Regions from separate parts of the Pseudomonas sp. 3296 genome, predicted to be linked through region 2. Evidence: riboswitches for the same ligand, from Rfam matches in the RefSeq annotation. Region 2 holds a riboswitch; the other holds the start of a gene.

Region 1 (16,084 bases), on a different contig from region 2:
AGATTTTCCAGGAACACCGTGCGGGTTTCGGCGATACCGTCATGGTCCTTGTCGCGCAGTAGCGTGATGCGATTCGGGCTGGGGACGGCGGCGCCCGCGCGGCCCATGGTTTTCTTCATGACCCAGCCACGAATCCCCTTGCCGTCATCGGGTTTGGGGGGCGCGTTGGTTTCGGCCGCCAGCACGTCGCCGTTGGGCAGTACGTAGAGCCAGCGTGGGTGATCGAGGCCTTCAGCGAAGGCCGCCACTTGGGTGCCGGCGGTAGCGATGGGTTTCGCGCCGTCCGGCCAGCCGATCGCGGGGGCGATGTTCACCGTCGGGATCAGGGTTTTATTCGGTTCGGGCAACTTGGGTGACGGGCCGGTGCCGTCGGAGACTTGCAGACTGGAGGTTTCACCACAGGCGGCAAGCCCTCCGGCGAGCACGATGACGAGAACGAGCGGGGGCTTGCGCATACTGGTCTTCCCTATGAATGCAGTGTCTTAATTCATAGAGAAGATAAACAGAGCGATGGTTCAACCGGTCAGCCGCGAGCTTCCTTGAGCAGCACCGCAATGCCGGGGTGATAGTTGCCGGCTTCATTGCGCAATTTGCGGTAGGCGTAAGGGAAGTACCAGGCCACGGCGCAGCAGTGTTCCTTTTGCAGGTCGTCGACCATGTCCTGAAGTTCTTCGGGGGTCGCGCTCTGCTGGGCTTTTTGCGGAGCCACGAACAGGCAGCCGAGTTTCAGGTCACTGGCGTAGCTGATGCGTTTGGCATCGCTGGTGATGTCTTGCAGCGCCTGGGTCAGGTTCAGGCTGTTGACCTTGGGCCAGCGTTGAGTGGCCTGAAAGTAGGCGCGCTCTTCAGCAGTCGCTATAAACAGATCGGCACGGGCATTGCGCTCGCCTTCTTCGTTCTGTTTACGCGTCGTTGTATTTTGCAGAGTGACCATTTCCGCCATCCACGCAGCAGCATTGAGCAGGCCAAGGTTAGCCCTTTCGTCATGCCAGTAAGGCGCTTCGTTATCGCCGCGAACCGAGTTGTAGCGGTCGATACAGTCAAACCAGCGTTCCAGCACCGGTCGCAGGAATTCCAGCTTCGGATTGCTGATAATCATGCCTTGCATGTTGCCCACCCTTGTAATTGTGTTGTTGGGTTTGTGGCTCTTTGATATCACTGCTGACCGTGTGGTGCAAGATTGGCATCAGTAAATTGAGCGGCGGCAGTATATCGCTCGCCGGGGCTTTGTCTTTATTTGACGCTCCACCCCCAACCCTCTAACCTTCGCGGCTTGTTTCAGGTGCTCTGTGGCGGTGGTCGACAGAGTGAAACAGGGAAGCCGGTGAGTGACTATCGTCAAGCGACGAAACGTTACGATCCCGGCGCTGCCCCCGCAACGGTAAATGAGTGAAGACTGCGCCTTGAGCCACTGTGTCGAAGCCGACATGGGAAGGCGCGCAGTCCGGCCAAAGCCGCTCATGAGCCCGGAGACCGGCCTGATTCATCCAGCGGCATCACGGTGGGCGATGCCAGGCTTCTTGCCGTCTATTCTTGTGCCTGCCCGCCGTTATCCAGCCTCAACGGAGAGCTCCCCCATGACCGATACCCCTGATCGTGACGAACGCCATTTGGCGCGCATGCAGCGCAAAAAAGCCGTGATCGACGAACGCATTGCCAATTCCCCGAACGAGTGCGGCCTGTTGCTGGTGCTGACCGGCAACGGCAAAGGCAAAAGCAGTTCGGCGTTCGGCATGCTCGCTCGCTCCATGGGCCACGGCATGCAGTGCGGTGTGGTGCAATTCATCAAGGGCCGTAACAGCACCGGCGAGGAACTGTTCTTCCGTCGCTTCCCGGAGCAAGTGCGTTTCCATGTCATGGGCGAGGGCTTCACCTGGGAAACCCAGGACCGCCAGCGTGACATTGCCGCCGCCGAAGCCGCCTGGGCGGTGTCCCGTGAATTGCTCAACGATCCGTCCATTGGCCTGGTGGTGCTGGATGAGTTGAACATCGCCCTCAAGCACGGCTACCTCGACCTCGATCAGGTGCTCAGCGATTTGCAGGCGCGCCCGCCGATGCAGCACGTGGTGGTGACCGGTCGCGGCGCCAAGCCGGAAATGATCGAGCTCGCCGACACCGTCACCGAAATGGGCGTGATCAAGCACGCGTTCCAGGCCGGGATCAAAGCGCAAAAGGGCGTCGAGTTGTGAGTGAGCCTCGTCATTGCCCGGCGGTACTGATTGCCGCGCCGGCCTCCGGTCAGGGCAAGACCACCGTCACCGCCGCGCTGGCCCGTTTGCATCGCAATCAGGGGCGCAAGGTGCGCGTATTTAAATGCGGCCCGGACTTTCTCGACCCGATGATTCTCGAGCGCGCCAGCGGTGCGCCGGTGTATCAACTGGACATGTGGATGGTCGGCGAGCAGGAGAGTCGTCGACTGTTGTGGGAAGCCGCCGCTGAAGCCGACTTGATCATCATCGAGGGCGTCATGGGCTTGTTCGATGGCACGCCATCCAGCGCCGATCTGGCGCGGCACTTTGGTGTGCCGGTGCTCGCGGTGATCGACGGCACCGCCATGGCGCAGACCTTCGGTGCGCTGGCGTTGGGCCTGGCCAAGTATCAGCCGGACTTGCCGTTTGCCGGCGTGTTGGCCAATCGCGTCGGCACGCTGCGTCATGCGCAACTGCTCGAAGGCAGCCTCACCGAAGGCTTGCGCTGGTACGGCGCGTTGTCACGGGAAACCGGAATCGAATTGCCGAGCCGTCATCTGGGCCTGGTTCAGGCCAGTGAGCTGAATGACCTCGATCTGCGCCTGGATGCGGCGGCCGATGCGTTGGCCAACAGTTGCGAGGTGGCGCTACCACCTGCGGTGGAATTTGCCGCCCCGGATGTGATCCCTGCCGAGCCGTTGCTCGCGGGTGTACGAATTGCCGTGGCCCGTGATGAAGCGTTTGCGTTCACCTACGGCGCGAGCCTGGATTTGCTGCGAGCCATGGGCGCCGAGTTGCGGTTTTTCTCACCGATTCGTGACAGCCGAATTCCAGAGGCAGACAGCTTGTATCTGCCGGGCGGTTATCCGGAATTGCACCATGTAGCACTGTCGCAGAACACCACGATGCTCGACGCGATACGGGCACATCATGCGGCCGGTAAACCACTGTTGGCCGAGTGTGGCGGTATGTTGTATTTGCTCGAATCGCTGACGGATGTCGACGGCACTCGCGCCGAACTGGTGGGTTTGCTCAAAGGCGACGCAGTGATGCAAAAGCGTCTGGCGGCGTTGGCGTTGCAAGCGGTGGAATTGCCGGAAGGTTCGTTGCGCGGGCACACGTATCACCATTCGCTGACCAGTACCGAGCTTGAGCCGATTGCGCGTGGCCTGAGCCCGAATGGCGGGCGCGGGGCGGAGGCGGTTTATCGTGAGGGGCGGATGACGGCTTCTTATGTGCACTTTTATTTTCCGTCCAATCCATCGGCGGTTGCCGCGCTGTTCGTGCCTGATCATCAGGACGCCATCGCGAGCAGGCCCACTCCTGCATTGGATCACCTCAACCCTGTGGGAGCGAGCTTGCTCGCGAAGAGGCCATGACTGACAACGCATTCTCCGAAGCCGAACGCGCAGCGGTCTACCGCGCCATCGGCGAGCGCCGCGACATGCGTCACTTCAGCGGCGGCACGGTCGAGCCCGAGCTGTTGCGACGCCTGCTCGAAGCCGCGCACCAGGCGCCGAGCGTCGGCCTGATGCAGCCCTGGCGTTTCATTCGCATCAGCGACCGAGCCCTGCGCGGCAAGATCCAGTCGCTGGTGGAGGAGGAACGCATCCGTACCGCCAAAGCCCTCGGCGAGCGCACCGACGAATTCATGAAGCTCAAGGTCGAAGGCATCAACGACTGCGCCGAGGTGCTGGTCGCCGCGCTGATGGATGATCGCGAGCGTCACATCTTTGGCCGTCGCACCTTGCCGGAAATGGACATGGCCTCGTTGTCCTGCGCGATCCAGAACCTCTGGCTGGCCTCCCGCGCCGAAGGTCTGGGCATGGGCTGGGTGTCGCTGTTCGAGCCGCAAGCGCTGGCGGACCTGCTGGGTTTGCCGGCCGGGGCCAAGCCGTTGGCGGTTCTTTGTCTGGGAGCGGTCAAGGAATTCTACCCGGCGCCGATGCTGGTACTCGAAGGCTGGGCGCAAGCGCGTCCACTCAGTGAGTTGCTGTACGAAAATTATTGGGGAGTGAGTCAATGAGCGTGGCGTTATTGAGTGTCGCCGCAGTGGCGCTGGACGCGCTGCTGGGTGAGCCCAAACGCTGGCATCCGCTGGTGGCGTTCGGTCGTTTTGCCGAGCGCATCGAGCAACGTTTCAATGGGGAAGGGCGCGGCTGGCGCAGCCATGGTGTCACCGCGTGGGTGATGGTGGTCGTGCCGCTGACCTTGCTCGCCACGGCATTGTCCTGGGCGCCTTATGTCGGTTGGGTTGTCGAGATCCTCGCACTGTACTGCGCCCTCGGCATGCGCAGCCTCGGCGAACATATTGAGCCGGTGGCCAAAGCGCTGCGCAGTGATGACCTGGACGAGGCGCGCAAGCGTGTCGGTTATCTGGTCAGTCGCCAGACCAGCGAACTGGATAAAACCGAAGTCGCCCGCGCGGCCACCGAGTCGGTGCTGGAGAACGGCAGCGATGCAGTGTTCGCCGCACTGTTCTGGTTTGCCGTGGCCGGCGCGCCCGGCGTGGTGCTTTACCGATTGAGCAACACGTTGGATGCGATGTGGGGTTATCGCAACGAACGCTTCGAACGTTTCGGCTGGGCCGCGGCGAAGATCGACGACGTCCTCAATTACATTCCTGCACGGCTGGTGGCGTTGACCTACGCGCTGCTGGGAAAAACCCGCCTGGCGTTGAAATGCTGGCGGACCCAAGGCCCGACCTGGGACAGCCCGAATGCGGGCCCGGTGATGGCGGCAGGCGCCGGTGCATTGGGCGTCGAGTTGGGCGGGGCGGCGATTTATCACGGCGAACTGCATCAGCGTCCGCAACTGGGCGAAGGTGTGCCGGCGGATGCCGACTCCATTGATCGCGGCTGGCAATTGGTCCAGCGCGGGGTATGGTTATGGTTGCTGATTCTCTGCGTGGGGGCTGAATTCTATGCTTGAGCACGGTGGCCGGTTGCGCAAGGCGGCGCTCCAATACGGCATTGCAGAAGCTGATTGGCTCGACCTGTCCAGCGGCCTGGCGCCCTGGCCATTTCCGGTCCCGGACATCCCGCTGCGCGCCTGGGCGCGCTTGCCGGAAACCGATGACGGCCTGGAGCAGGCGGCCTGCGACTATTACAACGCGGCACAAGTGCTGCCGGTGGCCGGTTCGCAAATGGCCATCCAGTTGCTGCCGCGCTTGCGCCGTGCCGGCAAGGTCGGCGTGCTGTCGCCGTGTTATGCCGAGCACGCCGAAGCCTGGCGGCGCTGCGGCTACATCGTGCGTGAAGTGCTGGAGCAGGAAGTCGACTTCTTTATCGACAGCCTCGACGTGCTGGTGGTGGTCAACCCGAACAACCCGACCGGGCTGAGCCTGACCCCAAGCCGCCTGCTCGACTGGCACACCCGCCTGGCCTCGCGCGGTGGTTGGCTGGTGGTGGACGAGGCGTTCATGGACAACACGCCGCAACTGAGTGTGGCGCCGTTTACCCATCTGGTCGGCTTGATCGTGTTGCGTTCGTTCGGCAAGTTTTTTGGTCTGGCCGGCGTACGGCTGGGTTTCGTGCTGGCGGAGCGCAAGCTGCTCAAACTGCTCGCCGAGCAAGTCGGGCCGTGGGCGGTCAGTGGGCCGACCCGAGCGATTGGTCAGGCCTGTCTTCGAGACACCGAAGGTCACGTTCGCCAACGTGAGCGCAGTGAAGAAGCCAGTGAGCGTCTGGCACGATTGCTTGAGCGGTTCGGGTTCAAGCCACAGGGCGGATGCGCCTTGTTCCAGTGGCTCATCATTGATCAAGCCGAGCAACTGCACGAGTTCATGGCCCGGCAAGGCATTTTGCTGCGCCTGTTCTCACATAACAGCAGCCTGCGATTTGGCCTGCCCGCCGATGAAACCGACTGGACACGCCTGACGCAAGCCTTTGAAACCTATGCCAAGGAAGCCCAATGAGCACATTGATGGTGCAGGGCACCACGTCCGACGCCGGTAAAAGCACACTGGTGACGGCGTTGTGTCGCTGGGTGGTGCGCCAGGGTGTTCGTGTCGTGCCGTTCAAGCCGCAGAACATGGCGCTCAACAGCGCGGTGACGGCGGGCGGTGGTGAGATCGGTCGCGCGCAAGCCGTGCAAGCCCAGGCCGCGAACCTTGAACCCCATACCGACATGAACCCGGTGCTGCTCAAGCCCAACAGCGACACCGGTGCCCAAGTGATCATTCACGGGCGCGCGGTCACGACCATGAACGCCGTCGCCTATCACGACTACAAAGCCATCGCCATGCAAGCGGTGCTGGCCTCTCACGAACGCTTGAGCGCGGCGTATCCGGTGGTGATGGTCGAAGGCGCGGGCTCACCCGCCGAGATCAATCTGCGGGCCGGCGATATCGCCAACATGGGCTTTGCCGAAGCGGTGGATTGCCCGGTGGTGTTGATCGCCGACATCAATCGCGGTGGGGTTTTCGCGCATTTGGTGGGCACGCTGGAATTGCTGTCGCCGACCGAACAGGCGCGGATCAAAGGTTTCATCATCAATCGTTTTCGTGGCGACATCGCCTTGCTGCAGCCTGGTCTCGATTGGCTTGAAGAACGCACCGGTAAACCGGTGATCGGCGTTCTACCGTACGTGATGGACTTGCATCTGGAAGCCGAAGACGGCATCGATCAGCGCCAGACCGACAAGGCCGACCAGGTGCTCAAAGTCGTGGTGCCGGTGCTGCCGCGCATCAGCAATCACACCGATTTCGATCCGCTGCGTTTGCATCCACAAGTCGATCTGCAATTCATCGGCCCTGGCCAGGCGATCCCGCCGGCCGATCTGATCATTCTTCCCGGCTCGAAAAGTGTACGCAGCGACCTCGCGTATCTGCGGGCCAATGGCTGGGATTCGGCGATCAGTCGTCATCTGCGCTACGGCGGCAAAGTCCTCGGGATTTGCGGCGGTTTGCAAATGCTGGGCGAGCACGTACACGACCCGTTGGGCCTGGAGGGTGCACCGGGTTCAAGCGCAGGTCTGGGGTTGCTGGCGTTTGAAACGCAGCTCGAAGAAGAGAAGCAATTGCGCAATGTGCGCGGTCGTCTGGCGCTGGAAGATGCGGCTGTCAGCGGCTACGAAATTCATGCCGGCGTGACCACCGGGCCGGCGCTGGAAAACGCCGCTGTGCAGTTGGACGATGGTCGCTGCGATGGCGCGCAAAGTGTGGATGGGCAAATTTTCGTCACGTACCTGCATGGCTTGTTTGAATCGCCGGCGGCGTGCAGTGCATTGCTGCGCTGGGCTGGGTTGCAGGATGTGCAGGAGGTCGATTACCACGCGTTGCGCGAGCGGGATATCGAACGGCTGGCGGATCTGGTGGAACAGCATCTGGATACCCGGTTGTTGCGTCAGCTCTGCGGTATTTAGGGTGGTTTTGCTGGCCTCTTCGCACATTTATAGGATGTCACCATGCTCCAACTAATCCTCGGCGGCGCCCGCTCCGGCAAAAGTCGACTGGCCGAAAAACTCGCCACCGACAGCCAACTGGCCGTGACCTACATCGCCACCAGCCAACCGCTGGACGGCGAAATGAACGACCGCGTCGCTCATCACCGCGCCCGTCGTCCCGCCGAATGGGCATTGATCGAAGAACCGGTCGAACTCGCCCGCGCCCTGCGTGAAACCGCCAGCGCCGACCGTTGCCTGCTGGTGGATTGCCTTACGCTGTGGATGACCAATCTGCTGATGCTCGACGACGCCGGACGTCTGAACGCTGAACGCGAAGCCCTGCTGGACTGCCTGGCCGCGTTGCCGGGTGAAATCATTTTTGTCAGCAACGAGACCGGAATGGGTGTCGTGCCGCTGGGCGAATTGACTCGCCGCTATGTCGATGAAGCCGGTTGGCTGCATCAAGCCTTGGCCGAGCGCTGCCAACGTGTCGTCCTGACCGTCGCCGGCCTGCCCCTGACTTTGAAAGGAACTGCGTTATGACTCAATCCTGGTGGTTGAACCCGTGCAAGCCGATTGATGCGCAAACCCTCGAACAGGCGCAGGCGCGTCAGCAGCAACTGACCAAACCGGCCGGTTCCCTCGGTCGACTGGAATCGGTGGCGGTGCAACTGGCCGGGTTGCAGGGGCAGGTCAAGCCGAGCCTGGAGCACCTGTGGATCGCGATTTTTGCCGGTGATCACGGTGTCGTGGCCGAAGGTGTGTCGGCGTTTCCTCAGGAAGTCACCGGGCAAATGCTGCACAACTTCGTCACCGGCGGCGCGGCGATAAGCGTGCTGGCGCGGCAGTTGGGCGCTTCCCTTGAAGTGGTGGATCTGGGCACGGTGACCCCGACCTTGAATCTGCCGGGCGTGCGCCACTTGAACATTGGCCCCGGTACGGCGAATTTCGTAAAAGGTCCGGCCATGACGGCGGCCCAGGGCGAACTCGCCCTGCAGGCCGGTCGCGACAGTGTGCAGCGTGCCATCGCGGCCGGGGCGCAGATGTTCATCGGCGGTGAAATGGGCATCGGCAACACCACCGCCGCCAGTGCATTGGCCTGTGCCTTGCTCGATTGTCCGGTGGTGCATCTGACCGGGCCGGGTACCGGGCTGGATGCAGCGGGTGTCAGCCACAAGGCTCAGGTCATCGAGCGGGCGTTGGCGCTGCACGATGCTCAGCACGGGGACGCGTTGCAGACATTGTTCAATCTCGGTGGTTTTGAAATTGCCGCGCTGGTGGGTGCCTATCTGGCGTGTGCGCAGGAAGGTGTGGCGGTGCTGGTCGACGGGTTTATTTGCAGCGTCGCGGCAGTGGTGGCGGTGCGCTTGAATCCTGAATGCCGCGCGTGGCTGCTGTTCGGCCATCGCGGTGCCGAGCCGGGGCATCGTCATGTGCTGGAAACCCTGAACGCGGAGCCGTTGCTGGACCTTGGTTTGCGACTGGGCGAGGGCAGCGGTGCCGCGTTGGCCGTGCCGTTGTTGCGACTGGCCTGCGACCTTCACGGGCAGATGGCAACCTTCGCCGAAGCGGCGGTTGCGGACCGTCCGGCATGACGTTGCACCTGGACCTGTTGCGCCATGGCGAGACCGAGCTCGGTGGCGGATTGCGCGGCAGTCTCGATGATGCGCTGACCGAAAAAGGCTGGGCGCAGATGCGCGCGGCGGTGATCGAACAGGGGCCGTGGGACCGGTTGGTCAGTTCGCCGTTGCAGCGTTGTGCGCGCTTCGCCGAGGAGCTCGGTGTGCAACTGGGTTTGCCGGTGCAGTTGGACAAAGACCTGCAAGAACTGCACTTCGGTGCCTGGGAAGGGCAGAGCGCAGCGGCGTTGATGGACACCGATGCCGAGGCATTGGGGCTGTTCTGGGCTGATCCCTATTCGTTTACGCCGCCGGGCGGCGAGCGGGTGGCAGACTTTTCCGTTCGGGTGCTGGCGGCCATTGAGCGACTGGTTATTGCTTACGCTGGCCAGCGGGTCCTGTTGATCAGCCATGGCGGGGTCATGCGCTTATTGCTGGCTCAAGCGCGGGGGTTGCCGCGTGAGCAGTTGCTTAATGTCGAAGTCGCTCATGGATCGTTGTTTTCGTTGCGCGTCGAACCCGGCGTCATTCTCAAGGAAGCGATCTGACCATGCTGCCATTCTGGATCGCCCTGCAATTTCTGAGCAGTTTGCCGATTCGCCTGCCCGGCATGCCGACGTCTCAGGAACTGGGCCGGTCGCTGCTGTTTTATCCGCTGGTGGGAGTGCTGTTCGGCGCGATTCTGTGGGCGCTGAACTGGCTGTTGCTGGGCACGCCAGTGTTGCTGCATGCGGCGTTGTTGCTGACGGCTTGGGTCTTGCTCAGCGGCGCGTTGCATCTGGACGGTCTGGCCGATAGCGCCGATGCGTGGCTCGGCGGATTTGGCGACCGGGAACGTACGCTGACGATCATGAAAGACCCACGCAGTGGGCCGATTGCCGTGGTGACGCTGGTGTTGGTGTTGTTACTGAAGTTCGTCGCGTTGTTGGCGTTGATCGAGCAACAGCACAATCTTTTCCTGATCATCGTTCCGCTGATCGGTCGCAGCGCGATGCTGGGCTTGTTCCTGACCACGCCGTATGTGCGTGCAGGCGGGCTGGGGCAGGCGTTGGCGGATCATCTGCCGCGATTGGCGGGTCAGCAGGTGTTGGCGGTCAGTGCGATGGCGTGTGTGCTGATTGCGGGGCTCAGCGGTGGTTGGGCGCTGGTGCTGGCGGCAGTGGTTTTTGTGTGGTTGCGCCAGGTGATGGTGCGTCGATTGGGAGGGACGACGGGGGACACGGCAGGGGCGTTGCTGGAGTTGCTGGAGATGGTGGTGCTGGTAGGATTGGCGTTGGCCTGACGGTTTCTGTGGCAACAATGCCTGCCTCTTCGCAAACCTGCTCGCGAAGACGGTCCACCAGGCACATCGATATCTTGATTTAACTCAACCGCGGGTATATACACGCACCATGCTCGACTCCCAATGTTTATGCATCAACCTGCGTCGCGCCGCCCGTGGCGTCAGCAGGCATTACGACGGCGCTCTCGACGGCTTCGGGATAAACGTTGCCCAGTATTCTTTGCTGTGTAATTTGCAGCGCCTGGATCAGCCGAGTATTTCAAGTCTGGCCGAAGCCATGGGCCTGGACCGCAGCACCCTCGGGCGCAATTTGCGGGTGCTGGAGGGTGAAGGGCTGGTGATGCTGGTCGAGGGCGAAGACATGCGCAATCGCATCGTCCGACTGACCGAGACGGGTGCTGAACGCTTGGCGGCGGCCCTGCCGGCCTGGGAAGCGGCTCAACAACGGTTGATTGACCGACTGGGCGCAGAGAAACGCGAAACCTTGCTGCGACTGCTGGACGAACTGGCCTGAAGCCAGTTTTTCCGATCTTAAGCGGGTATATACCCGCTACCGGAGAATAAGAATGACATCGATGTGGCGTACGTGCGGTTGGGTATTGGTGGGGAGTGCGCTGATCCTTGCGTTGTCATTGGGCGTGCGTCACGGCTTCGGGCTGTTTCTGGCGCCGATGAGTGCGGAGTTCGGCTGGGGACGTGAGACCTTTGCGTTTGCCATCGCCCTGCAGAATCTGATCTGGGGCCTGGCGCAGCCCTTCACCGGCGCACTGGCCGATCGCTTCGGCGCGGCGAAAGTGGTGCTGGTCGGTGGTGTGCTGTATGCGCTGGGCCTGGTGTTCATGGGGTTGTCTGACTCCGCGGTGACATTGTCCCTGAGCGCCGGCCTGTTGATTGGCATCGGTCTGTCCGGTACTTCGTTCTCGGTGATCCTCGGTGTGGTCGGCCGTGCGGTGCCGCCGGAGAAGCGCAGCATGGGCATGGGCATCGCCAGTGCAGCCGGCTCGTTCGGCCAGTTCGCGATGCTGCCGGGCACGTTGGGCTTGATCGGTTGGCTCGGCTGGTCCGCCGCCTTGCTGGTGCTGGGGCTGTTGGTGGCGTTGATCGTGCCGCTGGTGAGCATGCTCAAGGACAAACCTCTGCCGACGCTCGGTCACGAGCAAACCCTCTCCGAAGCGCTGCGTGAAGCCTGCTCCCATTCGGGATTCTGGCTGTTGGCGTTCGGCTTTTTCGTCTGCGGTTTCCAAGTGGTATTCATCGGCGTGCATTTGCCGGCGTATCTGGTGGATCAACACCTTCCGGCCACGGTCGGCACCACGGTGCTGGCGCTGATCGGCTTGTTCAACATCTTCGGCACGTACACCGCCGGATGGCTCGGCGGGCGCATGTCCAAACCGCGTTTGCTCACCGGTTTGTACCTGTTGCGGGCGGTGGTGATCGCGCTGTTCCTGTGGGCCCCGGTCACGACGACCACGGCGTACCTGTTCGGCATGGCCATGGGGTTTTTGTGGCTGTCGACCGTACCGCTGACCAACGGCACCGTGGCGACCCTGTTCGGAGTGCGCAACCTGTCCATGCTCGGCGGGATTGTGTTCCTGTTTCATCAGCTCGGTTCGTTTCTTGGCGGCTGGCTGGGCGGAGTGGTGTATGACCGGACCGGGAGCTATGACTTGATCTGGCAAGTGGCAATTCTCTTGAGCCTGTTGGCTGCCGCCCTGAACTGGCCGGTGCGTGAGCGGCCGGTGGCGCGCCTGCAGACACAGATGAGTGCGATATGAACAGTCTTTGGCCGCGAATCGCTGTAGCAGCTGTCTGCGCCTTGCTGCTGGCATTGTCATGGTGGGGCTGGCATCAGGGCGGTCTGGCGCTGATGCAATTGGGCATGGGTGCTTGCTAGGGAGCGGCGAGGGCGAGTAACTTCGTTTTTGACGACTTATCAAGGATGCACGACATGCTGATGCGCTGGATTACAGTCCCCGCGTTGCTGACGGCAATGACCGGACTGGCTCAGGCTGAGTGCCCTGAACTGTTACAAGGCTCATTGCAAAAACTGCGGGCCAAGGAATCGATCGACCTGTGCCAACGGTTCGAAGGTAAACCGCTGGTAGTGGTCAATACCGCGAGCCACTGCGGTTTCGCCCCCCAGTTCAAAAGCCTTGAGGCGCTCAATCAGCGTTTCAAGGAAGAGGGGCTGGAGGTGATTGGCGTTCCGTCGAACGATTTCAAGCAAGAATCCAAGGACACCGCCGAGACGGCCAAGGTCTGTTACGTGAATTACGGCGTGACTTTCACCATGACCGAACCGCAGGCCGTGCGAGGTGAGGACGCGACGCACCTGTTCAAGGTCCTGGCCGCGCAGAGCAGCGCACCGAAGTGGAATTTCTACAAATACGTGGTCGATCGCAAAGGCCAGGTGGTCGCCAGTTTCTCCAGCCTGACCAAACCCGATGATCCCGAGTTCATTGCCGCGGTGCAGAAAGCCCTGGCTTCCCAACCCTGATTCGCGCCCACCAAAAAGCCCCGCCTCTGTATAAGAGAGCGGGGCTTTTTTGATTCAGCAGGCGAGCGGTTCAGCCTCGCCTTGAATCATCAGAAGCGGTAGGTCGCGCCGACGCCGAAACCGTTCGCCCAGTTTTCATACTTGGCGTTGTAGGTTTGGCCACGGTCGTTGACGTTGTTGACCTTGACCGACTCTTCGCGCAGGTACGAATACGCCAGGTCGATGGTCAGGTCGTCTGTCGGGCTCCAGCCAGCGCCCAGGCTGAAAATCTTGCGATCGCCAGTCGGGATGCGTGGGGAACGGTCGGCGTTGTTGGTCGGCGCTTGGTCAAAGGACAAACCGGTGCGCAGTACCCATTCCTTGTTCAGCTGGTAAGACGCGCCGATGGCGTGAGCCCAGGTGTCGTGCCAGTTCTGTTCTTCGGTGATGGTACCGAACTGACCGTTCAGTACAGCCGGAACACCTTTGCTTTCGACGGTGATGTCTTTCAGGCGGCTCCAGCGAGTCCAGGTGCTGCCAGCGTAAAGAGTCCACTTGTCGTCGAGCTGGTGAGTGACCGAGAAGTCCACCGATTCAGGCGTGGTCAGGTCCAGCGACGCGTCGTATTTCTGGCTTGGGTTCTGGCCAATCAGGCCCAGCACGTTGTAGTTGACCTTGGTGTCGCCGTCGAGCTTGTACTTCACTTTCGAGTGGTAGGTCAGGCCGACGCGGGTGCTGTCGGTGGCTTGAACCAGTACGCCGATGTTGTAGCCCAGCGCGGTGTCGTCACCCTTGATCTTGACCTTGCCGTCTGGCGCGGCCTGGGTGATCGACAGGTTCGATTCCAGGGTGCCGTCGATGCGGTTGATGGTCGGGCCGAAACCGATGGACACCTTGTCGTTGAAGGCGTAGCTGACAGTCGGTTGCAGGGTGACGATCTTAACTTCGCTCTTGCTGCCGAAGTAACGACCGGCAAAGCCGTTTTCGTAGTCGGTTACCAGACCGAACGGTGCGTACACACCGATACCGAATGCCCAGTGGTCATCGATTGGCTTGACGTAGTAGCCCATCGGCACGCCCATGAAAGGGACCATGTCACCTTTGTTGGTGCCGCCATTCGGGCTGGAGCTGGCGTTGCTGATGTCGGTGTGTGCGTCGATGAATGCAACACCGCCGGTCACTTGTTCGCGCTTGATGCGGGACATACCGGCAGGGTTGCCAACAATTGTGGATGCGTCGTCGGCAGAAGAAGATCGCCCGGCAAAACCTGTACCCATCCCGCTGATGCTTTGTTCGTTCAGGGCAAAGCCACTTGCAAAGAGCTGGGTGGATGCCAGGGTAACGGCGAGGCTAAGGGTGGTTTTGAGCATTACTTTTTTCATTATTAGAACTCCTGGTGATCACCGGGGCGAAAATTACCAACATTTTCGTCCCAGCGCTATAGGCTGTATGGCTTGAGTTAGAGCGGTTTTGTAGGACAATCCGACCAGGTTCGCGGTCGGATGCACGAACTTGTGAAACCGATGGGTCAGCAGGCGACCTGATTCAGCGGTGAAACACAGGTTTGCCAGGCGCAAGTGAAATCGCGCAGGCGTCCCTGAGGCTGAAAGGTCTGGCGCCAGATTCGGGCCATGCCCAACACATCATCGGCGGCGGGGAGGGGGGTGTTTTGTTCTTCGATCAACAGCCAGGCAATGGCGGTGGCGTAACGCAGGTTAACGGTCAATTCCAGATGCGGCCCACTGAGAAACGCATGTTGGCTGGCCAGGCCGCGGACAAGACTTGCCCGTTCCGGGTCCAGCGCCAGATAGTGATCCCAGAGTGCCTGGTGGCGGGGTTCGGCGATTCGGTACAGGCCGTGTCCACGGCGGTCATGCAGGGCGGAACCAAGGGCTGACTGACTGGCGGCGATGCCCAGCAGCAAGGATTCGGCAGTTGCGCTATGGCGTCCGAGGTAGATCAAGGTCGGACGAATCACATAACGGCACAGTTCGCTGGCAGCGATACCCATAAAGCCCTCGAAACACGAAGTGGGCGGCGATACCTGAAGGGGGCCTTGGCAGCGGTGGATCGAATCAGGCTCGCCGGAAGCGGATCAAGCCGCTTGAGTTGAAGTGTAGTGTCATATTCGCGCTGTAAAGGACTGTTTTTAAAATATTTCCAGCTTCGAGTTATAACCGTTATATCGCTTTGTGCTTAACCAGTTGCAGCGGAAAGGGAAATATCAGGCAATAAAAAGCCCCGCTTTTTGAGCAGGGCTTTTGGTTTTTCAGTCTTTCTGGCGTCTCAGGCAATCAATGCCTGGCGGGTACGCTCGATCACGGCCTGCAGCGGCTCTGCGCTGGAGTATTGATCGGGGTACAGGCGTTCGCTGTGACGAGCGATGCCGTGTTCGTTGACCAGAGTGAAACTGAAGCAGCCTTTGCGAGCCGCCATGATCAGGCAGTTCATTGGAGCAAAAGCGTTGGTTAGGGTGCGAATGGCATCCTGAGTGTGGATTTGAGTAGACATAGTGTTGGTGTTCCTACAAGCGACACGGATAAGAGCCGTGCAAAATTAAAACGTTCCAGTGACGACGACCACCATTGGTCGAACGAAGAACCCCGACTGGAACAAAGCAGCCAGTTTGAAGCGCTGATAATTGGCGCGCTTGGGCTGGCAGGTAGGTACTTAGGAGGGCAGGCAACACATCAAGGGCAAAGGTTCTGGGCCCGGGGTGAAGATCCTGATCAATTTGCAGGCTGGTTCGGTCAGAGTAAGTGAGCTTCGCAACACCCTTCGCTTTGTTCGAAGGCTGTGTTGGCGCAAGGTTTACCTGGAAACCATCGAGGTGGTCGATCCTGTTTTGTCGGTGGAGGCTTCTCTTGAGGGAAGGCTGACCGCGAGGATTTGTTCGACCAGAATTGACTTTCAGCTTGGTACTAACGCCGCGGATAGTAACGGATTGAAATTGAGAATGGAAGTGTGTTACCAAAAAAGATCGATGGCCTGGCCAGCGCGCGCCGCAATCGCTCACATTCCGACCGGTGGTGGCTGTCACTCATCGGCTCGCGATCTGCCTTGATCAAGGGTTTTGCCGATTTATCCCCAGAGGCCATGCAAAAACGCGCCGAAAAAGTGCATCCATATAACC
Region 2 (16,084 bases):
GGCCTGGGTTCTGCACCATCAGGTATTTCACCGACGACTGATCGGTGGCAGCGGCATCGGCACGGCCCGAGTTAACGGCCTGGTACATCAGGTCCACGCTGTCGTATTGATCGACCTTGGCCTTGGGCAACGCCTGGTGCACCAGCTCTTCGGCGTATACGTTCTGCAAGACCGCAACGGTCACGCTGTCGTTGGCAGCCTTGAGGTCTTCGATTTCCTTGTACTTGCTGTTCGCCGGCAGCAGCAGGCCCACGCCTTCGCGGTAGTACGGCAGGGTGAACGCCACTTGCTGCGCACGACTGGCGGTCACGGTGATGAACTGGCAACTGATGTCGACCTTGTCGGTCAGCAAGTTGGGAATCCGCGCATCGGACGACTGCACCACAAACTCGACTTTGGTCGGATCGTTGAACAACCCCTTGGCAATCATCCGCCCGATATCGATATCGAACCCCTGCAACTTGCCATCCGCTCCCTGGAAGTGCCACGGCGCATTGGTACTGCCCGTGCCCACAATCAATTTTCCACGGGCCAGCACGCTATCGAGCTTACTGTCCGCCGCCTGGGCCACGCCCATGGCAGCGGCGGTAGCCGCGAGAACAAAAACACACGCTTTTAACAAGGAAGGTCGGCGATGCATGGCAAGCACTCCAGGATGATGTTTATTCCGCTATACCGGACATTGGTATGTAACAACGGAATAGACAGCAGAAAGTGTGCCACAGGTTGCGGAGAGAATGTTGGGGCGATTGAAAATCGATTTGAATCAACGGGATGGGAAAAACACTGAGGGATCTGTTACCAAACGCACGCGAGGGGAAGCGCTACCGTTGGCTACAGCGTGCGGGTACTTGCACCACAATTGGAGATGAATGACCGAAATTGACGCAGCATGTCACCTGTAATTTCTGACAGTAGACCCGCCCCTGTTCCCTCCTTTAACGTCGACAAACCTCGATGGTCGTTGTGAAAAGGAGATTTTCAATGGGCTCGACACACCACTTGGCATCGCTCGCCCCGGTCTATCGCAAGGCGCTAAAAACCTGGCGCCCGGTGATCCTGTATTTCGGCGATGAACACTGCCCAGCCTGTGAGTGGGCAGAACCGGTCTTTCGCGAGGTTGCCCAGCGCTATCGTCATCACGCGAATATTTATGTACTGAACACCCGTGAATCGCCCCGGCACCCGAACGTTACTGGCACACCGACGGTGTTGTTTTTCAAGGACGGGCGATTGCGGAAGAAGCTCAAGGGCATTGGCACCCGAGAGACGCTGGAGGAGGATTTCGCCAGCCACGTTGGCAGGCTCAGGCCGCGATACGTGCCGCATCAACCGAGTCACGATCTGGCGTGGTTGCGCCAGACGTTGCGCGGGTTATGTACGGTGCCGAGGGCTTTTGAGCGGGTGAATTGTCGAAGCGGGTGTTAGGGCTTGGGAGCGATGGCGTTTGGCAGGACGCTATCGCGAGCAAGCTCGCACCCACATTGGATCTTCAGTGCTCACACGACCCGTGTGGGAGTGAGCCTGCTCGCGAACAGGCTATGAATCCCGGAAAAAAACTAGCGGTCGACACACACCAGCAGCACCCGCGTCACCCGCCGCTCTTCAACGGCCACCACTGTCATTCGCCAGCCCTGCCATTCCAGGCTGTCGCCGATCACCGGCAATCGATCCAGCAAGCTCACGACCAACCCGGCCAGGGTCTGATAGTCCTCGGTAGGTTCAGCCCCAAACCCGGTCCGCTGCCGAACCCGTGTCAGGTTCAACGCGCCGTTGACCAAATACCCGCCTTGCTCCTCCACCACGTCCGGGCCTTCGATTTCGCTGGCGTCGGGCAGTTCGCCGGCAATCGATTCCAGAATGTCGGTCATGGTCAACACCCCCACAAAGTCACCGAATTCATTGACCACGGACGCAATGTGCGTCGAGGCCTGGCGCATCTGCTCCAGCGCATTGAGGATCGAGTAGCTGTCCAGCAAGTTAACGGTCTTGCGCGCCAACTGCTCCAGATCCGGCTCATTGCCGGCCAAATACTCTTTCAGCAACTCCTTCTTGTGCACGAAGCCCAGCGGCTCGTCCACAGCGCCGTCACGGATCAACGGCAAGCGCGAGTAGGACGAATGCATCAGCCGCGTACGAATGGTAGGCGCATCATCGGCCAGGTCGATGTAATCAACGTCGGCACGCACGGTCATCAGCGTGCGAATCGGCCGCTCGGCCAGTTGCAGTACGCCGCTGATCATCACCCGCTCGCGGCGGCCGAACAGTGCCTCTCCCGGTGACTCACCGTTGTCCAGCAAGTCGGCTACCTCCTCACCGACTTCCTCCACTGCCATGCTGCGAGCGCCGAGCAAACGCAACACCGCATGGGCCGTTCGCTCGCGCATTGGCCGCAGCCCCTGGAGGGATTTCTTGCGGCGAGCGCGGGCGATCTGATTGAACACTTCGATCAGGATCGAAAAACCGATGGCCGCATACAGATAGCCTTTGGGAATGTGGAAACCCAACCCTTCGGCCGTCAACGCGAAACCGATCATCATCAAGAAGCCCAGACAAAGCATGATCACTGTCGGGTGCGCGTTGACGAAACGGGTCAGCGGTTTGCTGGCGACGATCATCAAGCCGATGGAGATGATCACCGCGATCATCATCACCGCCAGTTCATCGACCATGCCCACAGCGGTAATCACAGCGTCGAGGGAGAACACCGCATCGAGCACCACAATCTGCGCCACGATCGGCCAGAACATCGCATACGCGGCGTTGGTCGAGCGCTGGCCGACATGGCCTTCGAGCCGTTCGTGCAATTCCATGGTGGCCTTGAACAGCAGGAACACTCCACCGAACAGCATGATCAGGTCACGACCGGAGAAGCTCTTGTCGAACACCTCGATCAGCGGCTGCGTCAAGGTGACCAGCCACGAGATACTCGCCAGCAAGCCCAGGCGCATGATCAGCGCCAACGATAAACCAATGATTCGCGCACGGTCGCGCTGCTCGGGCGGCAATTTGTCCGCAAGGATCGCGATAAACACCAGGTTGTCGATGCCGAGCACCAGCTCCAGCACAATCAACGTCAATAAGCCCAGCCAAGCGGTGGGGTCAGCTAACCATTCCATAAAAACGTCTCGATCTCTTCAGTGAATTCAGAATGCCAGGCACGGCAAGGCGCGGCGCAGAGGCCGTGGGATTGCAATGACGAAGTGTTTTGAATGTCGAAAGACCGGGTGTTTCAAGAGCGCGCAATGGCGCGATGAGGAAGGATAACCGGGAGGCTCCAAGAGGGTGTTCATGCAAGTCCTGAAAGACAAAAGGACTTGGATCGTACAGCCGAAACCGATAATTCCTACAATCGAAAATCATTTCAAAATTTGTAGTCAGCCTGGAATAAACCCTGACCGGGCTCGTCGTACTGCCACTGAAATCGTTCAGTAGCCACCACGAGAGCACCGCCATGAAAAGCCTCCTGTCCGCGCTGTTTCTGATTGCCCTCAGCGGCACTGCCGCCGCTGCGTCTGCCGCCACCGCCAGCACCTCGAATGTCGAGGACTACAGCTATTCGACACCGTTGAATATCGCCAAGGTCGTCAATATCACCCGCGGCGACTATTGCGGCATTGGCCCACGGGAGATGACCTACGTCGACACGATGGGCGCTACCCACATCCTGCGCTACCAGGCATTCGGTGATTCGTGCATCGATCAGAATTGATGTTTGAGCGACGCCATCACCCGCTCGGCATTCGCCTCGCAGGCTATCCCTTCGGGCCTTGCCTGGATGCCTTCAATCACCCCCAGCAACTTCGCCTTGCTCTGCGCCAGGTGAAGTTGCATCTGTTCGATCTGCTCGACCTTGCGCAGCAGCCCCGCCAATAATTCTTCGTGCTTGAACTCGCCCGTCACCGTATCCGGCAACAATTGCTTCAGCTCTTCAAGGCTGAACCCGGCCTGCTGCGCGCACTGGATGATCATCAGTGTTTGCAGGACTTGTGCGGGATAGCGCCGGTAGCCGTTGGCCGAACGCTCTACCTGACGAATCAATCCCTGAGACTCGTAAAAGCGAATGCGCGATGCATTCAATCCGCTCAACTGCGCCAATTCACCAATCTTCATCCCGGCCTCATTTGCCTGCTTGACATTAAAGTTAACTTTAAGCTTAGCCTCTACTCTTCACTGATGAGGAGTCAAGCATGTCGCCCTTCCAAGCGTTGAATCTGCCCAACGGCCAGACCGTCGGCAATCGTATTGCCAAAGCCGCCATGGAAGAAAATCTCGCCGACACCAGGCAAGCACCGTCAGGCGCATTGCTTCAGCTGTATCAGGCCTGGGCTGAGGGCGAAGCCGGACTGTTGCTGACTGGCAATGTGATGATCGACCGCCGCGCCATGACCGGCCCCGGTGGCGTCGTGCTGGAAGATGAACGCGATCTGCAGCGCTTTCGTCAGTGGGCGGCGATCGGGCGTTCCGGTGGCGCGCAGTTCTGGATGCAGCTCAATCATCCCGGCCGCCAGACCATGGCCAACCTCGGTCAACAAGCCTGGGCACCGTCCGCCGTTGCGTTGGACCTGGGTGCGTTTTCCAAGATGTTCGCCGAGCCCAAACCGATGTCCGAAGACGATATCGCCGAAGTGATCGCACGCTTCGCTACCAGCGCGGCCCTCGCGGAAAACGCCGGGTTCACGGGCGTGCAGGTTCATGCGGCACACGGTTACCTGATCAGCCAGTTCCTCTCGCCGTTGACCAATCGCCGCACCGACCATTGGGGCGGCTCACTGGAGAACCGCGCGCGCTTGTTGCTGGACGTGGTCCGCGCCGTTCGCCGCGTCGTCTCACCGCAGTTTTGCGTGTCGGTGAAACTCAACTCTGCGGACTTCCAGAGGGGCGGATTTGACGCCGACGATGCTCGCCAAGTGATTGTGTGGCTCAACGAACAAAGCATCGATCTGCTCGAACTTTCCGGCGGCAGTTACGAAGCCCCGGCCATGCAAGGCGAGGCCCGCGATGGCCGCACGTTGGCGCGCGAAGCCTACTTTCTGGAAATGGCCGGTGAACTGGCCTGCGTCGCGCAGATGCCGGTGATGGTGACGGGCGGCATTCGGCGCCTGGCCATCGTCGAGCAGGTGCTAGACAGCGGCATCGCCATGGCGGGTATCGGTACGGCACTGGCGGTTGAACCGCAGTTGGTCAAACACTGGCGCGAAGGCCGCGACAGCCATCCGCAATTGCCGCCGATCCTGTGGAAGCGCAAACCGTTGGCCGCACTGGCGAACATGGCAGTGGTGAAGTTTCAGCTGCATCGATTGAGTCGCGGGCGCAAGCCTCGCCCGCAGGTGTCAGCGGTGTGGGCGTTGATTCTTGATCGGTTGTACATTGGCCGGCGTACGCGGCAGTACCGGCAGGCGATGGGTAAATAACCTAAGCTAGACACGATGATGGCATATTAGTATCGTTTCGGCGCCCGTCCGGGACGATACTCTGCATTCCCGATTCAAATCCGGAAGACGAGGCGCATCATCAGCCATGGAAGTCGAGTGTTTACAATGCTAACCGTTATTAACGTAGGTCAAGGCGACGCCTTTATTCTGAATCCGGGACAAGGTTGTGATTTAGGCGATCCGCAGCTTCTGATAGACACAGGTCCCGCCAAGGCCAATATCGAAAGCATTCTGAGTCCCGGTGTTTATCGGTTACTGATCACCCACTCGCACGAAGACCATATCGGCGGGGTACCACGACTATTAAAATCAAAGAAAATCAACATACTCCAAACTTACATCCCTTATTATCTTCCGGAAATAACAAAAATATATGGCTATCTAAAAAGACACACAAGTGAAAAGCTGAAACAACCAAACTGGAAGTTAATCAGCAAGTTACGCCCGCAACTGGTCGCACAAGGAGATACTTTGTGCACCCACGCAACAATATTGAACCCACCTCGTCACCCCGAAGAAATTTTCCGCGACCTCCGTACCGCCGACACGTCAATAGAACAAGCGCTTACTATTCTCTCGGAAGATTATGGAATAGACCTTCCTGAAGACGAAATAATCAATTATGTCTCACCGCTGGTTTTGCAGGACGATGTCGAAAGCGAGTTGGAGTATGGTTTTTTGGCGCGAAGATTCGTGCATTTGTTCTTCATCACGCTCCTTGACTCACTAGCCGGCGCTTCAAAATCGAACATAGACTACTATGTTTCTCGGCACATCAAGCTAAATTCGAATCGAGCCAGCGTTGTATTCAAACACCGGCATTCAAGCGGTAATTGGTTATTTACAGGCGACGCCGATAATTCTGTCTTCGAGCGACTGATTGAGGAGCGTACGGACATATCTGCCACTTTCCTGAAAGTGCCGCATCACGGAAGTCGAGAAAATCTTTCCAACAGCACGATGCTCGCGATCAAGCCTAAACATGCAATTATCAGTCACAACAATCGGAAGTTTGGCACATCCAATGACCCCCATCCGCACAATGAAGTGATTGACTTGCTCGATCGACACAGAGTCGAATGCTACTACACCAACGAAGTCATAAAGAAAAGTGCAGTGATCAAGAGCCAAACCAGCGGTGTTGTTCTGAAAGGACTAATTAACTTTATTTAGTTCTGCGGACTGTCGCACCACTGATAACGTATCAGTGGTGTCGATCAACTCATTGTTCCAGGTGGAGCAAAGGCATCGATATGCAGGTAAGTGGCGCATAAATCACTTGCCAACTGCTTGGACCGGCATAACCGAATCGGGCCTCTTTCAATATCCACCAGCAACATGGGGCAATTCAGTGCTGGCAGATTAGACCACTCCTTCAATCGACCATCCGTGACCAGCAGCACACGCTGCTGCTCCGCCGGGAAGCGCTTTTTCCGAATCGCCAACCAACGCCCCGCCTCACCAAGCGCCGCCAACAGCGGCGTGCCACCGCTTGCGCCCAACCCATCAAGCCAGTTCCGCAAACCGCTGGACGCTTTCAAGCCTTGCACCTGCCATTTCGGCACATTGCCGCTGGCCGTCAACAACGCCAACCGCGCACGCTGACGGTAGGCATCGTCAAATAGCTGCGCCAGTAAACCCTTGGCATCGCACAACGCCTGATGACGCCTCGTCGAGGCCGAGGCATCGACAATCACCAGCCACAGTTCATGAGCGCTTCGAGTTCGCAGGTGAAACAGCACATCGCTGCGCTGACGTGGCCGCCCCTTGAGCAAGGTGCCGGGCCAGTTGATCGAGCCGCTGCGTGCGGCATGGCGTTTGCCCTGTTTGCCGTTGTCCAGCCGTCCTGCGCGGGGTTTGGCATTCGCCCCCGCGTCAGATCGAGGGCGAATGCCTAGGGCTTTTTTGGCCAACTCGGCACTTCACGGCGGGCGCCAACCGGGAGCGCCTGGGCGGGCATTTCACCCCATTGACCCTGGCCTTCGCTCGGGGCGGACTGTTGCGGGGATGGCGACTGAGTGTGTTGCTGTGTCGGCGGTGATTGCTCACGGCGGCGATGGCGCAAGGCGAACTCGGCGACAGCGTCGATATCGGTTTCGGTGATCGCATTCGCACCGCGCCATGCGGCGTGGGCGCGAGCGGCACGCAGCCACACCAGGTCTGCGCGCAAGCCATCGACGCCGGCAGCAAAGCAGCGCTCAGTGATCAGCGCCAACGCTTGATCGTCGAGGGGGATGCTCGGCAAAAGGCTGCGGGCCTTCTCGCACCGTTCGCGCAGCGACTGCTGTTGGTGTTCCCACTGCGCGCAAAAGTGCTGCGGATCGCTGTCAAAATCGAGACGCCGACGGATGATTTGCCCCCGCTCGATCGGTGCGGTGTGGCCGCTGAGCGCGACGTTCAGGCCAAAGCGATCGAGCAATTGCGGGCGCAGCTCGCCTTCTTCCGGGTTCATCGTGCCGATCAGCACAAACTTCGCGGAATGCCGATGGGAAATACCATCACGCTCGATCAGGTTGGTGCCGCTGGCGGCGACATCGAGCAACAGGTCCACGAGGTGGTCGGGCAGCAGGTTGACCTCATCGACGTAGAGCACGCCACCATCGGCCTTCGCCAGTACGCCGGGAGAGAATTGCGCACGCCCGTCGCTCAGCGCGGCATCGAGGTCGAGGGTGCCGACCAGACGTTCTTCCGTGGCGCCCAGCGGCAAGGTGACGAACTGACCGCTGGCCAGCAGGTCCGCGAGGCCCCGGGCCAGAGTGGATTTGGCCATGCCGCGCGGGCCTTCGATCAGCACACCGCCGATTTTCGGGTCGATGGCGGTCAGGTACAGGGCGAGCTTCAAGTCGTCGGCGCCGACCACGGCGGATAAGGGGAAATGCGGGGTGTCGGTCATCTTCAATACTCGGTCATGGTCGGTGGCAGGTGAACCTTGAACCTGTGGGAGCGAGCTTGCTCGCTCCCACAGGGATTTGCGGTGCATCAACTGTCTTCTTCTATATCCAGCAACAGGTTTTCCAGGGCCTCGCGGTACTCGCCCGGCGCCTTCCACATCCCCCGCTGCTGCGCTTCCAGCATCCGTTCGGTCATGTCGCGCAAGGCGTGCGGATTGTGTTCGCGAACAAACTCCCGAGTCGCCGGGTCGAGCAAATAAGCGTCGGCCAGCAACGCGTACTGGTGATCATCAATTAGCTGCGTCGTTGCGTCGAAGGCAAACAGGTTATCGACCGTCGCCGCCAGTTCAAACGCGCCTTTGTAGCCGTGACGCTTGACCCCGTCGATCCACTTTGGGTTGGCCGCCCGGGAGCGGATCACCCGGTTCAGTTCTTCTTTCAACGTGCGGATCTTCGGCAGATCCGGCTGACTGTGATCGCCGTGGTAACTGGCCGCTGTTTCACCGCTGAGGCTTTCCACGGCAGCAAGCATGCCGCCCTGGAACTGGTAATAGTCGTTGGAATCGAGCAAGTCGTGCTCACGGTTGTCCTGGTTTTGCAGCACCGCTTGCACCTGACTCAAGCGCTGGGCGAATTGTTCACGGGCGGCGGTGCCTTCGTCGGAGCCGCCGTAAGCATAGCCGCCCCAATTCAGGTAAACCTCGGCCAGGTCGTCACGGCTTTGCCACAGTCGCCCGTCGATGGCGCCCTGCACACCGGCGCCGTAGGCACCGGGCTTGGCACCAAAAATTCGCCAACCGGCCTGACGGTTCGCGGCGTCTTCATCCAGGCCCGATTGCATCAGCGCTTCACGCTCGGCGCGCACTTTGGCAGCCAAGGGATTGAGGTCGTCGGGTTCATCCAGCGCTGCGACCGCTCGCACCGCCGCATCGAACAGACGGATCAGGTTGGCAAACGCATCGCGGAAGAACCCGGAAACGCGCAAGGTCACGTCCACACGTGGACGGTCGAGCAAGCTCAGCGGCAGGATTTCGAAATCATCGACGCGCTGACTGCCCGTGGCCCAGACCGGGCGCACGCCCATCAGCGCCATGGCTTGGGCAATGTCGTCGCCGCCGGTGCGCATGGTCGCGGTGCCCCACACTGACAGGCCGAGCTGGCGCAGATGATCGCCATGGTCTTGCAGGTGTCGTTCGAGGATCAGGTTGGCGGACTGGAAACCGATGCGCCACGCAGTGGTGGTGGGCAGGTTGCGCACGTCGACCGAATAGAAATTGCGCCCGGTTGGCAGCACGTCCAGGCGACCGCGACTGGGTGCACCGCTCGGGCCGGCGGGGACGAAGCGGCCGTTCAAGGCGTCGAGCAGACCGCGCATTTCGGCTGGGCCGCAGGCGTCGAGGCGTGGGGCGACGACTTCGCACAAATTGTCGAGGATGGCGTGCACTTCCGCCCAACCAGGCTCACTCCTACAAGGTCCGGGTTCGGTCGACAACGTTTGGGTAATGAGTTGAGCGGCGAACAATTCCAGGCGTTCACGGGTATCCCCCGTCGTGCGCCAGGCTTCATCGGTGAAGGTTTGCAGTTCAATGGGACGCGGCCCGCTCCAAGGCTCGGCCAACGCACAATCCAGTGGATCGAAACCCAACTCGAACGCCTTGGCCAATGCCCGCAGCAAACTCGATTGCGCGCCACGCCCATCGCCACGCGGAATCCGCAGCAAAGCCAGCAAGGTGTCGATGCGCAACCGCCCTGTCGGTGATTCGCCAAAGATGTGCAAGCCATCGCGAATCTGCGACTCCTTCAAATCGCACAAATACGTGTCCAGCCGCGGCAACCAGATCGCCGCATCAGCATCGCTGTCGAGTTTTTCGTCCAGTTGCAGCTCGCGATCAATATGCGTGTCGCGCACCAGTTGCAAGATGTCGCGCTGCAATTCACGGGCGCGGCGCGGATCGAGCAGTTGCGCCTCGTAATACTCGTCGGCCAGCAGCTCAAGGTTGCGCAGTGGGCCGTAGGTTTCAGCGCGGGTCAGCGGCGGCATCAGGTGGTCGATGATCACCGCTTGGGTGCGGCGCTTGGCCTGCGCGCCCTCGCCCGGATCGTTGACGATAAACGGGTAGATGTTCGGCAGCGGCCCGAGCAGTGCATCCGGCCAGCAGCTTTCCGAGAGCCCGACGCCTTTGCCCGGCAGCCATTCGAGGTTGCCGTGTTTGCCGACATGAATCACGCCGTGGGCGCCATAGGTGTTGCGCAGCCAGAAGTAGAACGCCAGATAACCGTGGGGCGGCACCAGGTCCGGGTCGTGATACACCGCGCTCGGGTCCACCTGATAACCGCGTGCCGGTTGAATACCGACGAAGGTCAGGCCAAAACGCAGGCCGGCAATCATCATCCGCTCGCCACGGTACATCGGGTCGTTTTCGGGCGTGCCCCAGCGTTCCAGCACGGCCTGGCGATTGGCCTCGGGCAAGGCGTCGAACATGCGCTGGTATTCGTCCAGCGCGAGGCTTTGATGACACGGACGCTGGTCGAGGGTATCGAGGTCGTTGCTGACGCCGCCAAGCAATTGCTGGATCAACGCAGTGCCGCTGTCCGGTAACTCGGCCGGCAACGGATAACCTTCCTGATGCAGCGCACGCAGGATGTTCAACGCAGCGGCTGGCGTGTCGAGGCCGACTCCATTGCCGATCCGCCCATCGCGGGTCGGGTAGTTGGCGAGAATCAGGGCAATGCGTTTTTCGCGGCTCGGCACCCGCGCCAGATCGATCCAGCGTCGCGCCAGTTCGGCGACGAAATCCATGCGTTCCGGTTGCGGTCGATAACACACCACGTCCGACTGACTGCGCTCGCTGCGCCACGCCAGGTCCTTGAAGCTGATCGGGCGGCTGATGATCCGACCGTCCAGTTCCGGCAGCGCAATGTGCATCGCCAGGTCGCGCGGGCCGAGGCCCTGCTCGCTGGCGCGCCAACCGGGCTCGTTGTCCTGGGCGCAAATCGCCTGGATCACCGCAATGTTGCGGCGAAACGGTCGCAAGTGCGGCGCTTCGGGGCTGGATTGGGCGAAACCGGTGGTGTTCAGAATCACCCCCGCCTCGACTTCATCCAGCCAATCCTCGACCACCGTCAGGCAGCCGGGCTCCTTCAAACTGGCCACGGCAATCGGCAAAGGGTTTAGCCCGGCCGCTTGCAAACGCTGGCAGAAAACATCGATGAAAGCGGTATTGGCCGCTTGCAAATGCGAGCGGTAAAACAGCACCGCCGCCACCGGTTGATCGGGCTGCCAGTCGGCCTGCCAATCGCTCAGTTCAGCGGGACTTTTTTGTGGGTGGTAAATCGCTGTGCGCGGCAGGACTTGCGGCTCGGCCCAGGTGTACTCGCGGTCCAGCCAGCGATTCGCGAGGCAGCGGAAAAAATCCAGGGCATTGCCCATGCCGCCCTGACGCAAAAATTGCCAGAGCCGGTCACGGTCTTCGGCAGCGACGGTGCTCAAGTCACTGAGTTCCGGGTCCGGCCGATCATCGCCCGGCACCAGAATCAGCTGCACGCCCCGCTCGGACAATTGCACCAGCCGCTCGACGCCATAACGCCAATAGGCAATGCCGCCGTGCAGCGAGATCAGGATCACCTTGGCGTGGCGCAGCACTTCATCGACATACAAATCGACCGAGGCGTGATTCTGCACCTGCATCGGGTTGGCCAAACGTACGCTCGGGTAGTCGTCGGGCAGTTGCTGCGCGGCTTCGGCCAGCAGCGCCAGGCTGGAATCGCCGCTGCACAGGATCACCAGTTCGGCGGGGGTTTGTCCAAGGTCGGCGATGTTGTCATCCGACACGAAACCGCCGGGCTGGGTCCTGAGCAGGTGCATGACTTAAACGCTGAGCGCGGCGCGCAATTGCGCTTCGAGTTCGGCGGCGTCCAGTTCCTGGCCGATCAAAACCAGGCGCGTGGTGCGCCCTTCCTCGGCTCCCCACTGGCGGTCGAAGTGCTTGTCGAAACGCGTGCCCACCCCCTGAATCAGCAAGCGCATTGGTTTGTTCGGGATTGCCGCGAAACCTTTGACGCGCAGGATCCCGTGCTTGACCACCAGTTGAGTCAGGGCGTCCATCAGCAGGCTTTCGTCGGCTTGCGGCAGCTCAATGGAGATCGAGTCAAATGCGTCGTGGTCGTGATCATCTTCACCTTCGTGGTGATGATCGTGGTGACTGTGACGGCTATCGATGTGTTCTTCGGAGCCGGCGCCGAGGCCAATCAATACTTCCAGTGGGACACGACCGCTGCTGGCCTCGATGACTTTTACCGCAGGCGGCAGTTCTTCGGCGACTTCGAGGCGTACGCGGTCCAGGTCTTCAGGGCTGATCAGGTCGGCCTTGTTGAGGATCACCAGGTCGGCGCTGGCCAGTTGGTCGGCGAACAATTCGTGCAGCGGCGATTCGTGGTCCAGGTTCGGGTCGAGTTTGCGCTGGGCGTCCACTTGATCCGGGAACGCGGCGAAGGTGCCTGCGGCCACGGCCGGGCTGTCGACCACGGTGATCACTGCGTCAACGGTGCAGGCGTTGCGGATTTCCGGCCATTGGAAGGCCTGGACCAGCGGCTTTGGCAGGGCCAGGCCCGAGGTTTCGATAAGGATGTGATCGAGATCGCCGCGACGGGCCACCAGTTCACGCATCACCGGGAAGAATTCTTCCTGAACGGTGCAGCACAGGCAACCGTTGGCCAGCTCATAGACACGACCGTTGGCTTCTTCTTCGGTACAGCCGATGGAGCACTGCTTGAGGATTTCGCCGTCAATGCCCAGCTCGCCGAACTCGTTGACGATCACCGCAATGCGACGGCCTTGGGCGTTGTCGAGCATGTGCCGCAGCAAGGTGGTTTTGCCCGAGCCGAGGAAGCCGGTAACGATGGTGACGGGGAGTTTGGCCAGTGTTTTCATCGGATGCCCTTTGGCAAGGTGGCGGGCATACGGGACGACGACCGCAGCAGCACACGCTGCGCGGAAGATTTCGCCACCGGATCACCCCGCCCGGTTGAAAGTCAGAATCTGTGTCGAGGCAGGTCTCCTGGCTGACGGCTGGCCAGTCGTTTGACTGGCGGTTGCTGCGCCTTCCCGCTCGCGCCATGGCTGGCGCATGCAGTGGCATGGCAGAAACTGAACCGTTCACAGTTGCGGGGGCAGCCGCGGCATTGACCGCGTTCCCTTCTTAGCTTCGGCAAACGCCGAAGAACCTCGAAAGCGCAAGGCTACGCATCGGGCTGGGGCGGGTCAATGTCTTGTAGCGGCCAATAGGACGCTATCGCGAGTTGAGAACCCTTGCCAATTGACGCGAATCCCCCGCCCATGCTCTCCTACGCATCTTGTTACGGGTGCCCTTCATAGGGTGAAACGGGAAACCGGTGAATCATGTGCTTTACTCAAAGCCATGTCAGTCCGGTGCTGCCCCCGCAACGGTAAGCGAGCGAAGCATCAAATCCACTGTGCCAGCAGTTCGGCATGGGAAGGTGATGCTTGCAGGTCAAGGCGAAAGCCAGCGCCCCTCGTGAGCCCGGAGACCGGCCCGCAACACAAAGTGACCGTTACGGTCACTGAACAACAAACCCGCGGTGGGCGGGCGCTGTTTGAACGTCTGCGCGCCCGGCTCGCAGGGGTTTTCCATGCGCTCTATTCACCCGCTGACAGACCAGAGGGATGCGCCATGTCGATCATCAGCAGCACCGGCCACACAACGACCAGCACCACTTCCACCCTGACTCAACGCCTGACCGCCGCCATCTGTGCGTCGATCCTGGGCGCTTGCCTTGTGTATTTCGCCGGTTTCTCGCACATCGAAGCGGTGCACAATGCCGCGCACGATACCCGTCACAGCGCTGCGTTTCCGTGCCATTGAGAGCTGACGAGATGATCAAGCGTATTGCGCAAACCGCAGGGTTCACGGGGCTGCTGGCCGCCCTGCTGCTGACCTTGCTGCAAAGCTTCTGGGTCGCACCGCTGATTCTTCAAGCGGAAACCTACGAGAAAGCCGAGCCGGCAGTGGTTCAACCCCATAAACACGCCGATGGCGCCATGGCCGCGCACACCCACGACGCCGAATCCTGGGAGCCGCAAGACGGCTGGCAGCGCGTGCTGTCGACCACTGGCGGCAATCTGGTGGTGGCCGTGGGTTTCGCCCTGATGCTCGCCGGCCTCTACACTCTGCGCGCACCGACCAAAACGTCTCAAGGCCTGCTCTGGGGTCTGGCCGGTTATGCAACGTTCGTCCTCGCACCGACCCTGGGCCTGCCGCCTGAACTGCCGGGCACCGTTGCTGCAGATCTGGCGCAACGGCAAATCTGGTGGATCGGCACTGCCGCTTCAACCGCTGTCGGCATTGCGTTGATCGTTTTCGGCCGTCACTGGCTGATGAAAGTGCTGGGCGTGGCGATTTTGGCCGTTCCGCACGTGATTGGCGCGCCACAACCGGAAGTGCATTCGATGCTCGCGCCGCAAGCCCTGGAAGCTCAATTCAACATCGCTTCGCAGTTGACCAACGTAGCGTTCTGGCTGGCCCTGGGCCTGATCAGCGCCTGGTTGTTCCGCCGCAAAAGCGATGGCCAATACCACGCATGACTGAGGCCAGCACAGCGCCGACGCTAGTGGTCGGCCTGGGCTGCCAGCGCGGCTGCCCCGCCAGCACGCTGCGGGCATTGCTGGATCAGGCGCTACAGGCTCATCAAATCGGGCTTCATGAGATAAAGGCACTCGCCAGCATTGACCTGAAGCGCGATGAGCCTGGCCTGATCGAACTTGCGGAACAACTCGCACTGCCGTTGATGTTCTTCAGCAGTGAACAATTGGCTGGATACCACACCAGCCTCAGCCATCGTTCCGACATCGCGTTCGAACGCACCGGCTGCTACGGCGTAGCGGAAAGTGCCGCCCTGGCACTGGCCGAACAGCTGGTTCAGGCTCCGGTAAAACTGCTGATCTGCCGACAAAAATACGCGCAAGCAACCCTGGCATTGGCTGGCGCTGCATAAAATCCCCGATAATCGCGCATTCGATCATGAGCAATCTTCATCTGAAGCGTTGCCCGGCCTCTTTTTTCACAGGAAACGACGATGACCGTCTACTTTATTGGCGCGGGACCCGGCGACCCGGAACTGATCACGGTCAAAGGCCAACGGCTGATTCGCAGCTGCCCGGTGATCATCTATGCAGGCTCACTCGTGCCGGCAGCCGTGCTGGAAGGCCATCGCGCCGAACAGGTGGTCAACAGCGCCGAATTGCACCTGGAACAGATCATTGATCTGATCAAAACCGCCCACGCCAACGGTCAGGACGTGGCGCGGGTGCATTCCGGCGATCCGGGTCTGTATGGCGCGATTGGCGAGCAGATTCGCTACCTGCGTGAACTCGACATTCCGTTTGAAATCATTCCTGGCGTGACGGCGACTGCGGCGTGTGCAGCGCTTTTAGGGGCTGAACTGACCTTGCCGGACATCTCGCAAAGCGTGATTCTGACCCGCTACGCCGACAAGACCGCCATGCCGCCGGGCGAGGAACTGGGCAGCCTGGCGCAGCATGGGGCGACCATGGCCATTCATTTGGGCGTGAATCATCTGGAGAAAATCCTCGCTGAGCTGCTGCCGCATTACGGCGCGGACTGCCCGATTGCGGTGATCCACCGGGCGACGTGGCCGGATCAGGATTGGGTGGTGGGTACGCTCCAGGATATTGCCGCAAAGGTCGAGGCCAAAGGGTTTCGGCGCACGGCTTTGATTCTG

What was found. A riboswitch is a leader RNA that binds a small molecule or an ion and turns the genes downstream of it on or off. The one in region 2 is predicted to bind cobalamin.
Region 1: another riboswitch for cobalamin. It lies ahead of cobO (cob(I)yrinic acid a,c-diamide adenosyltransferase); the one in region 2 lies ahead of cobW (cobalamin biosynthesis protein CobW).

Annotation. Positions count from the first base shown of each region.
Region 1 covers NZ_JAVDUY010000001.1:752,065-768,148, reverse strand. The annotation lists gene J2X66_RS03670 (sorbosone dehydrogenase family protein) at 1-455, opposite strand, end outside; gene J2X66_RS03665 (hypothetical protein) at 524-1,108, opposite strand; cobalamin riboswitch at 1,264-1,497, shown strand; gene cobO (cob(I)yrinic acid a,c-diamide adenosyltransferase) at 1,578-2,189, shown strand; gene J2X66_RS03655 (cobyrinate a,c-diamide synthase) at 2,186-3,568, shown strand; gene bluB (5,6-dimethylbenzimidazole synthase) at 3,565-4,215, shown strand; gene cbiB (adenosylcobinamide-phosphate synthase CbiB) at 4,212-5,120, shown strand; gene cobD (threonine-phosphate decarboxylase CobD) at 5,113-6,105, shown strand; gene J2X66_RS03635 (cobyric acid synthase) at 6,102-7,553, shown strand; gene cobU (bifunctional adenosylcobinamide kinase/adenosylcobinamide-phosphate guanylyltransferase) at 7,596-8,117, shown strand; gene cobT (nicotinate-nucleotide--dimethylbenzimidazole phosphoribosyltransferase) at 8,114-9,169, shown strand; gene cobC (alpha-ribazole phosphatase family protein) at 9,166-9,741, shown strand; gene J2X66_RS03615 (adenosylcobinamide-GDP ribazoletransferase) at 9,744-10,475, shown strand; gene J2X66_RS03610 (MarR family transcriptional regulator) at 10,585-10,989, shown strand; gene J2X66_RS03605 (MFS transporter) at 11,042-12,250, shown strand; gene J2X66_RS03600 (hypothetical protein) at 12,247-12,369, shown strand; gene J2X66_RS03595 (glutathione peroxidase) at 12,424-12,972, shown strand; gene J2X66_RS03590 (outer membrane protein transport protein) at 13,062-14,333, opposite strand; gene J2X66_RS03585 (hypothetical protein) at 14,480-14,962, opposite strand; gene J2X66_RS03580 (hypothetical protein) at 15,238-15,462, opposite strand; gene J2X66_RS03575 (hypothetical protein) at 15,668-16,015, shown strand.
Region 2 covers NZ_JAVDUY010000007.1:266,690-282,773, reverse strand. The annotation lists gene J2X66_RS20605 (transporter substrate-binding domain-containing protein) at 1-640, opposite strand, end outside; gene J2X66_RS20600 (thioredoxin family protein) at 985-1,428, shown strand; gene J2X66_RS20595 (TerC family protein) at 1,560-3,119, opposite strand; gene J2X66_RS20590 (DUF2790 domain-containing protein) at 3,455-3,712, shown strand; gene J2X66_RS20585 (MerR family transcriptional regulator) at 3,703-4,113, opposite strand; gene J2X66_RS20580 (NADH:flavin oxidoreductase/NADH oxidase family protein) at 4,191-5,414, shown strand; gene J2X66_RS20575 (MBL fold metallo-hydrolase) at 5,541-6,608, shown strand; gene J2X66_RS20570 (VWA domain-containing protein) at 6,653-7,348, opposite strand; gene J2X66_RS20565 (AAA family ATPase) at 7,330-8,328, opposite strand; gene cobN (cobaltochelatase subunit CobN) at 8,415-12,191, opposite strand; gene cobW (cobalamin biosynthesis protein CobW) at 12,195-13,256, opposite strand; cobalamin riboswitch at 13,356-13,568, opposite strand; cobalamin riboswitch at 13,669-13,897, shown strand; gene J2X66_RS20550 (CbtB-domain containing protein) at 14,017-14,208, shown strand; gene J2X66_RS20545 (CbtA family protein) at 14,220-14,927, shown strand; gene J2X66_RS20540 (cobalamin biosynthesis protein) at 14,924-15,337, shown strand; gene cobM (precorrin-4 C(11)-methyltransferase) at 15,419-16,084, shown strand, end outside.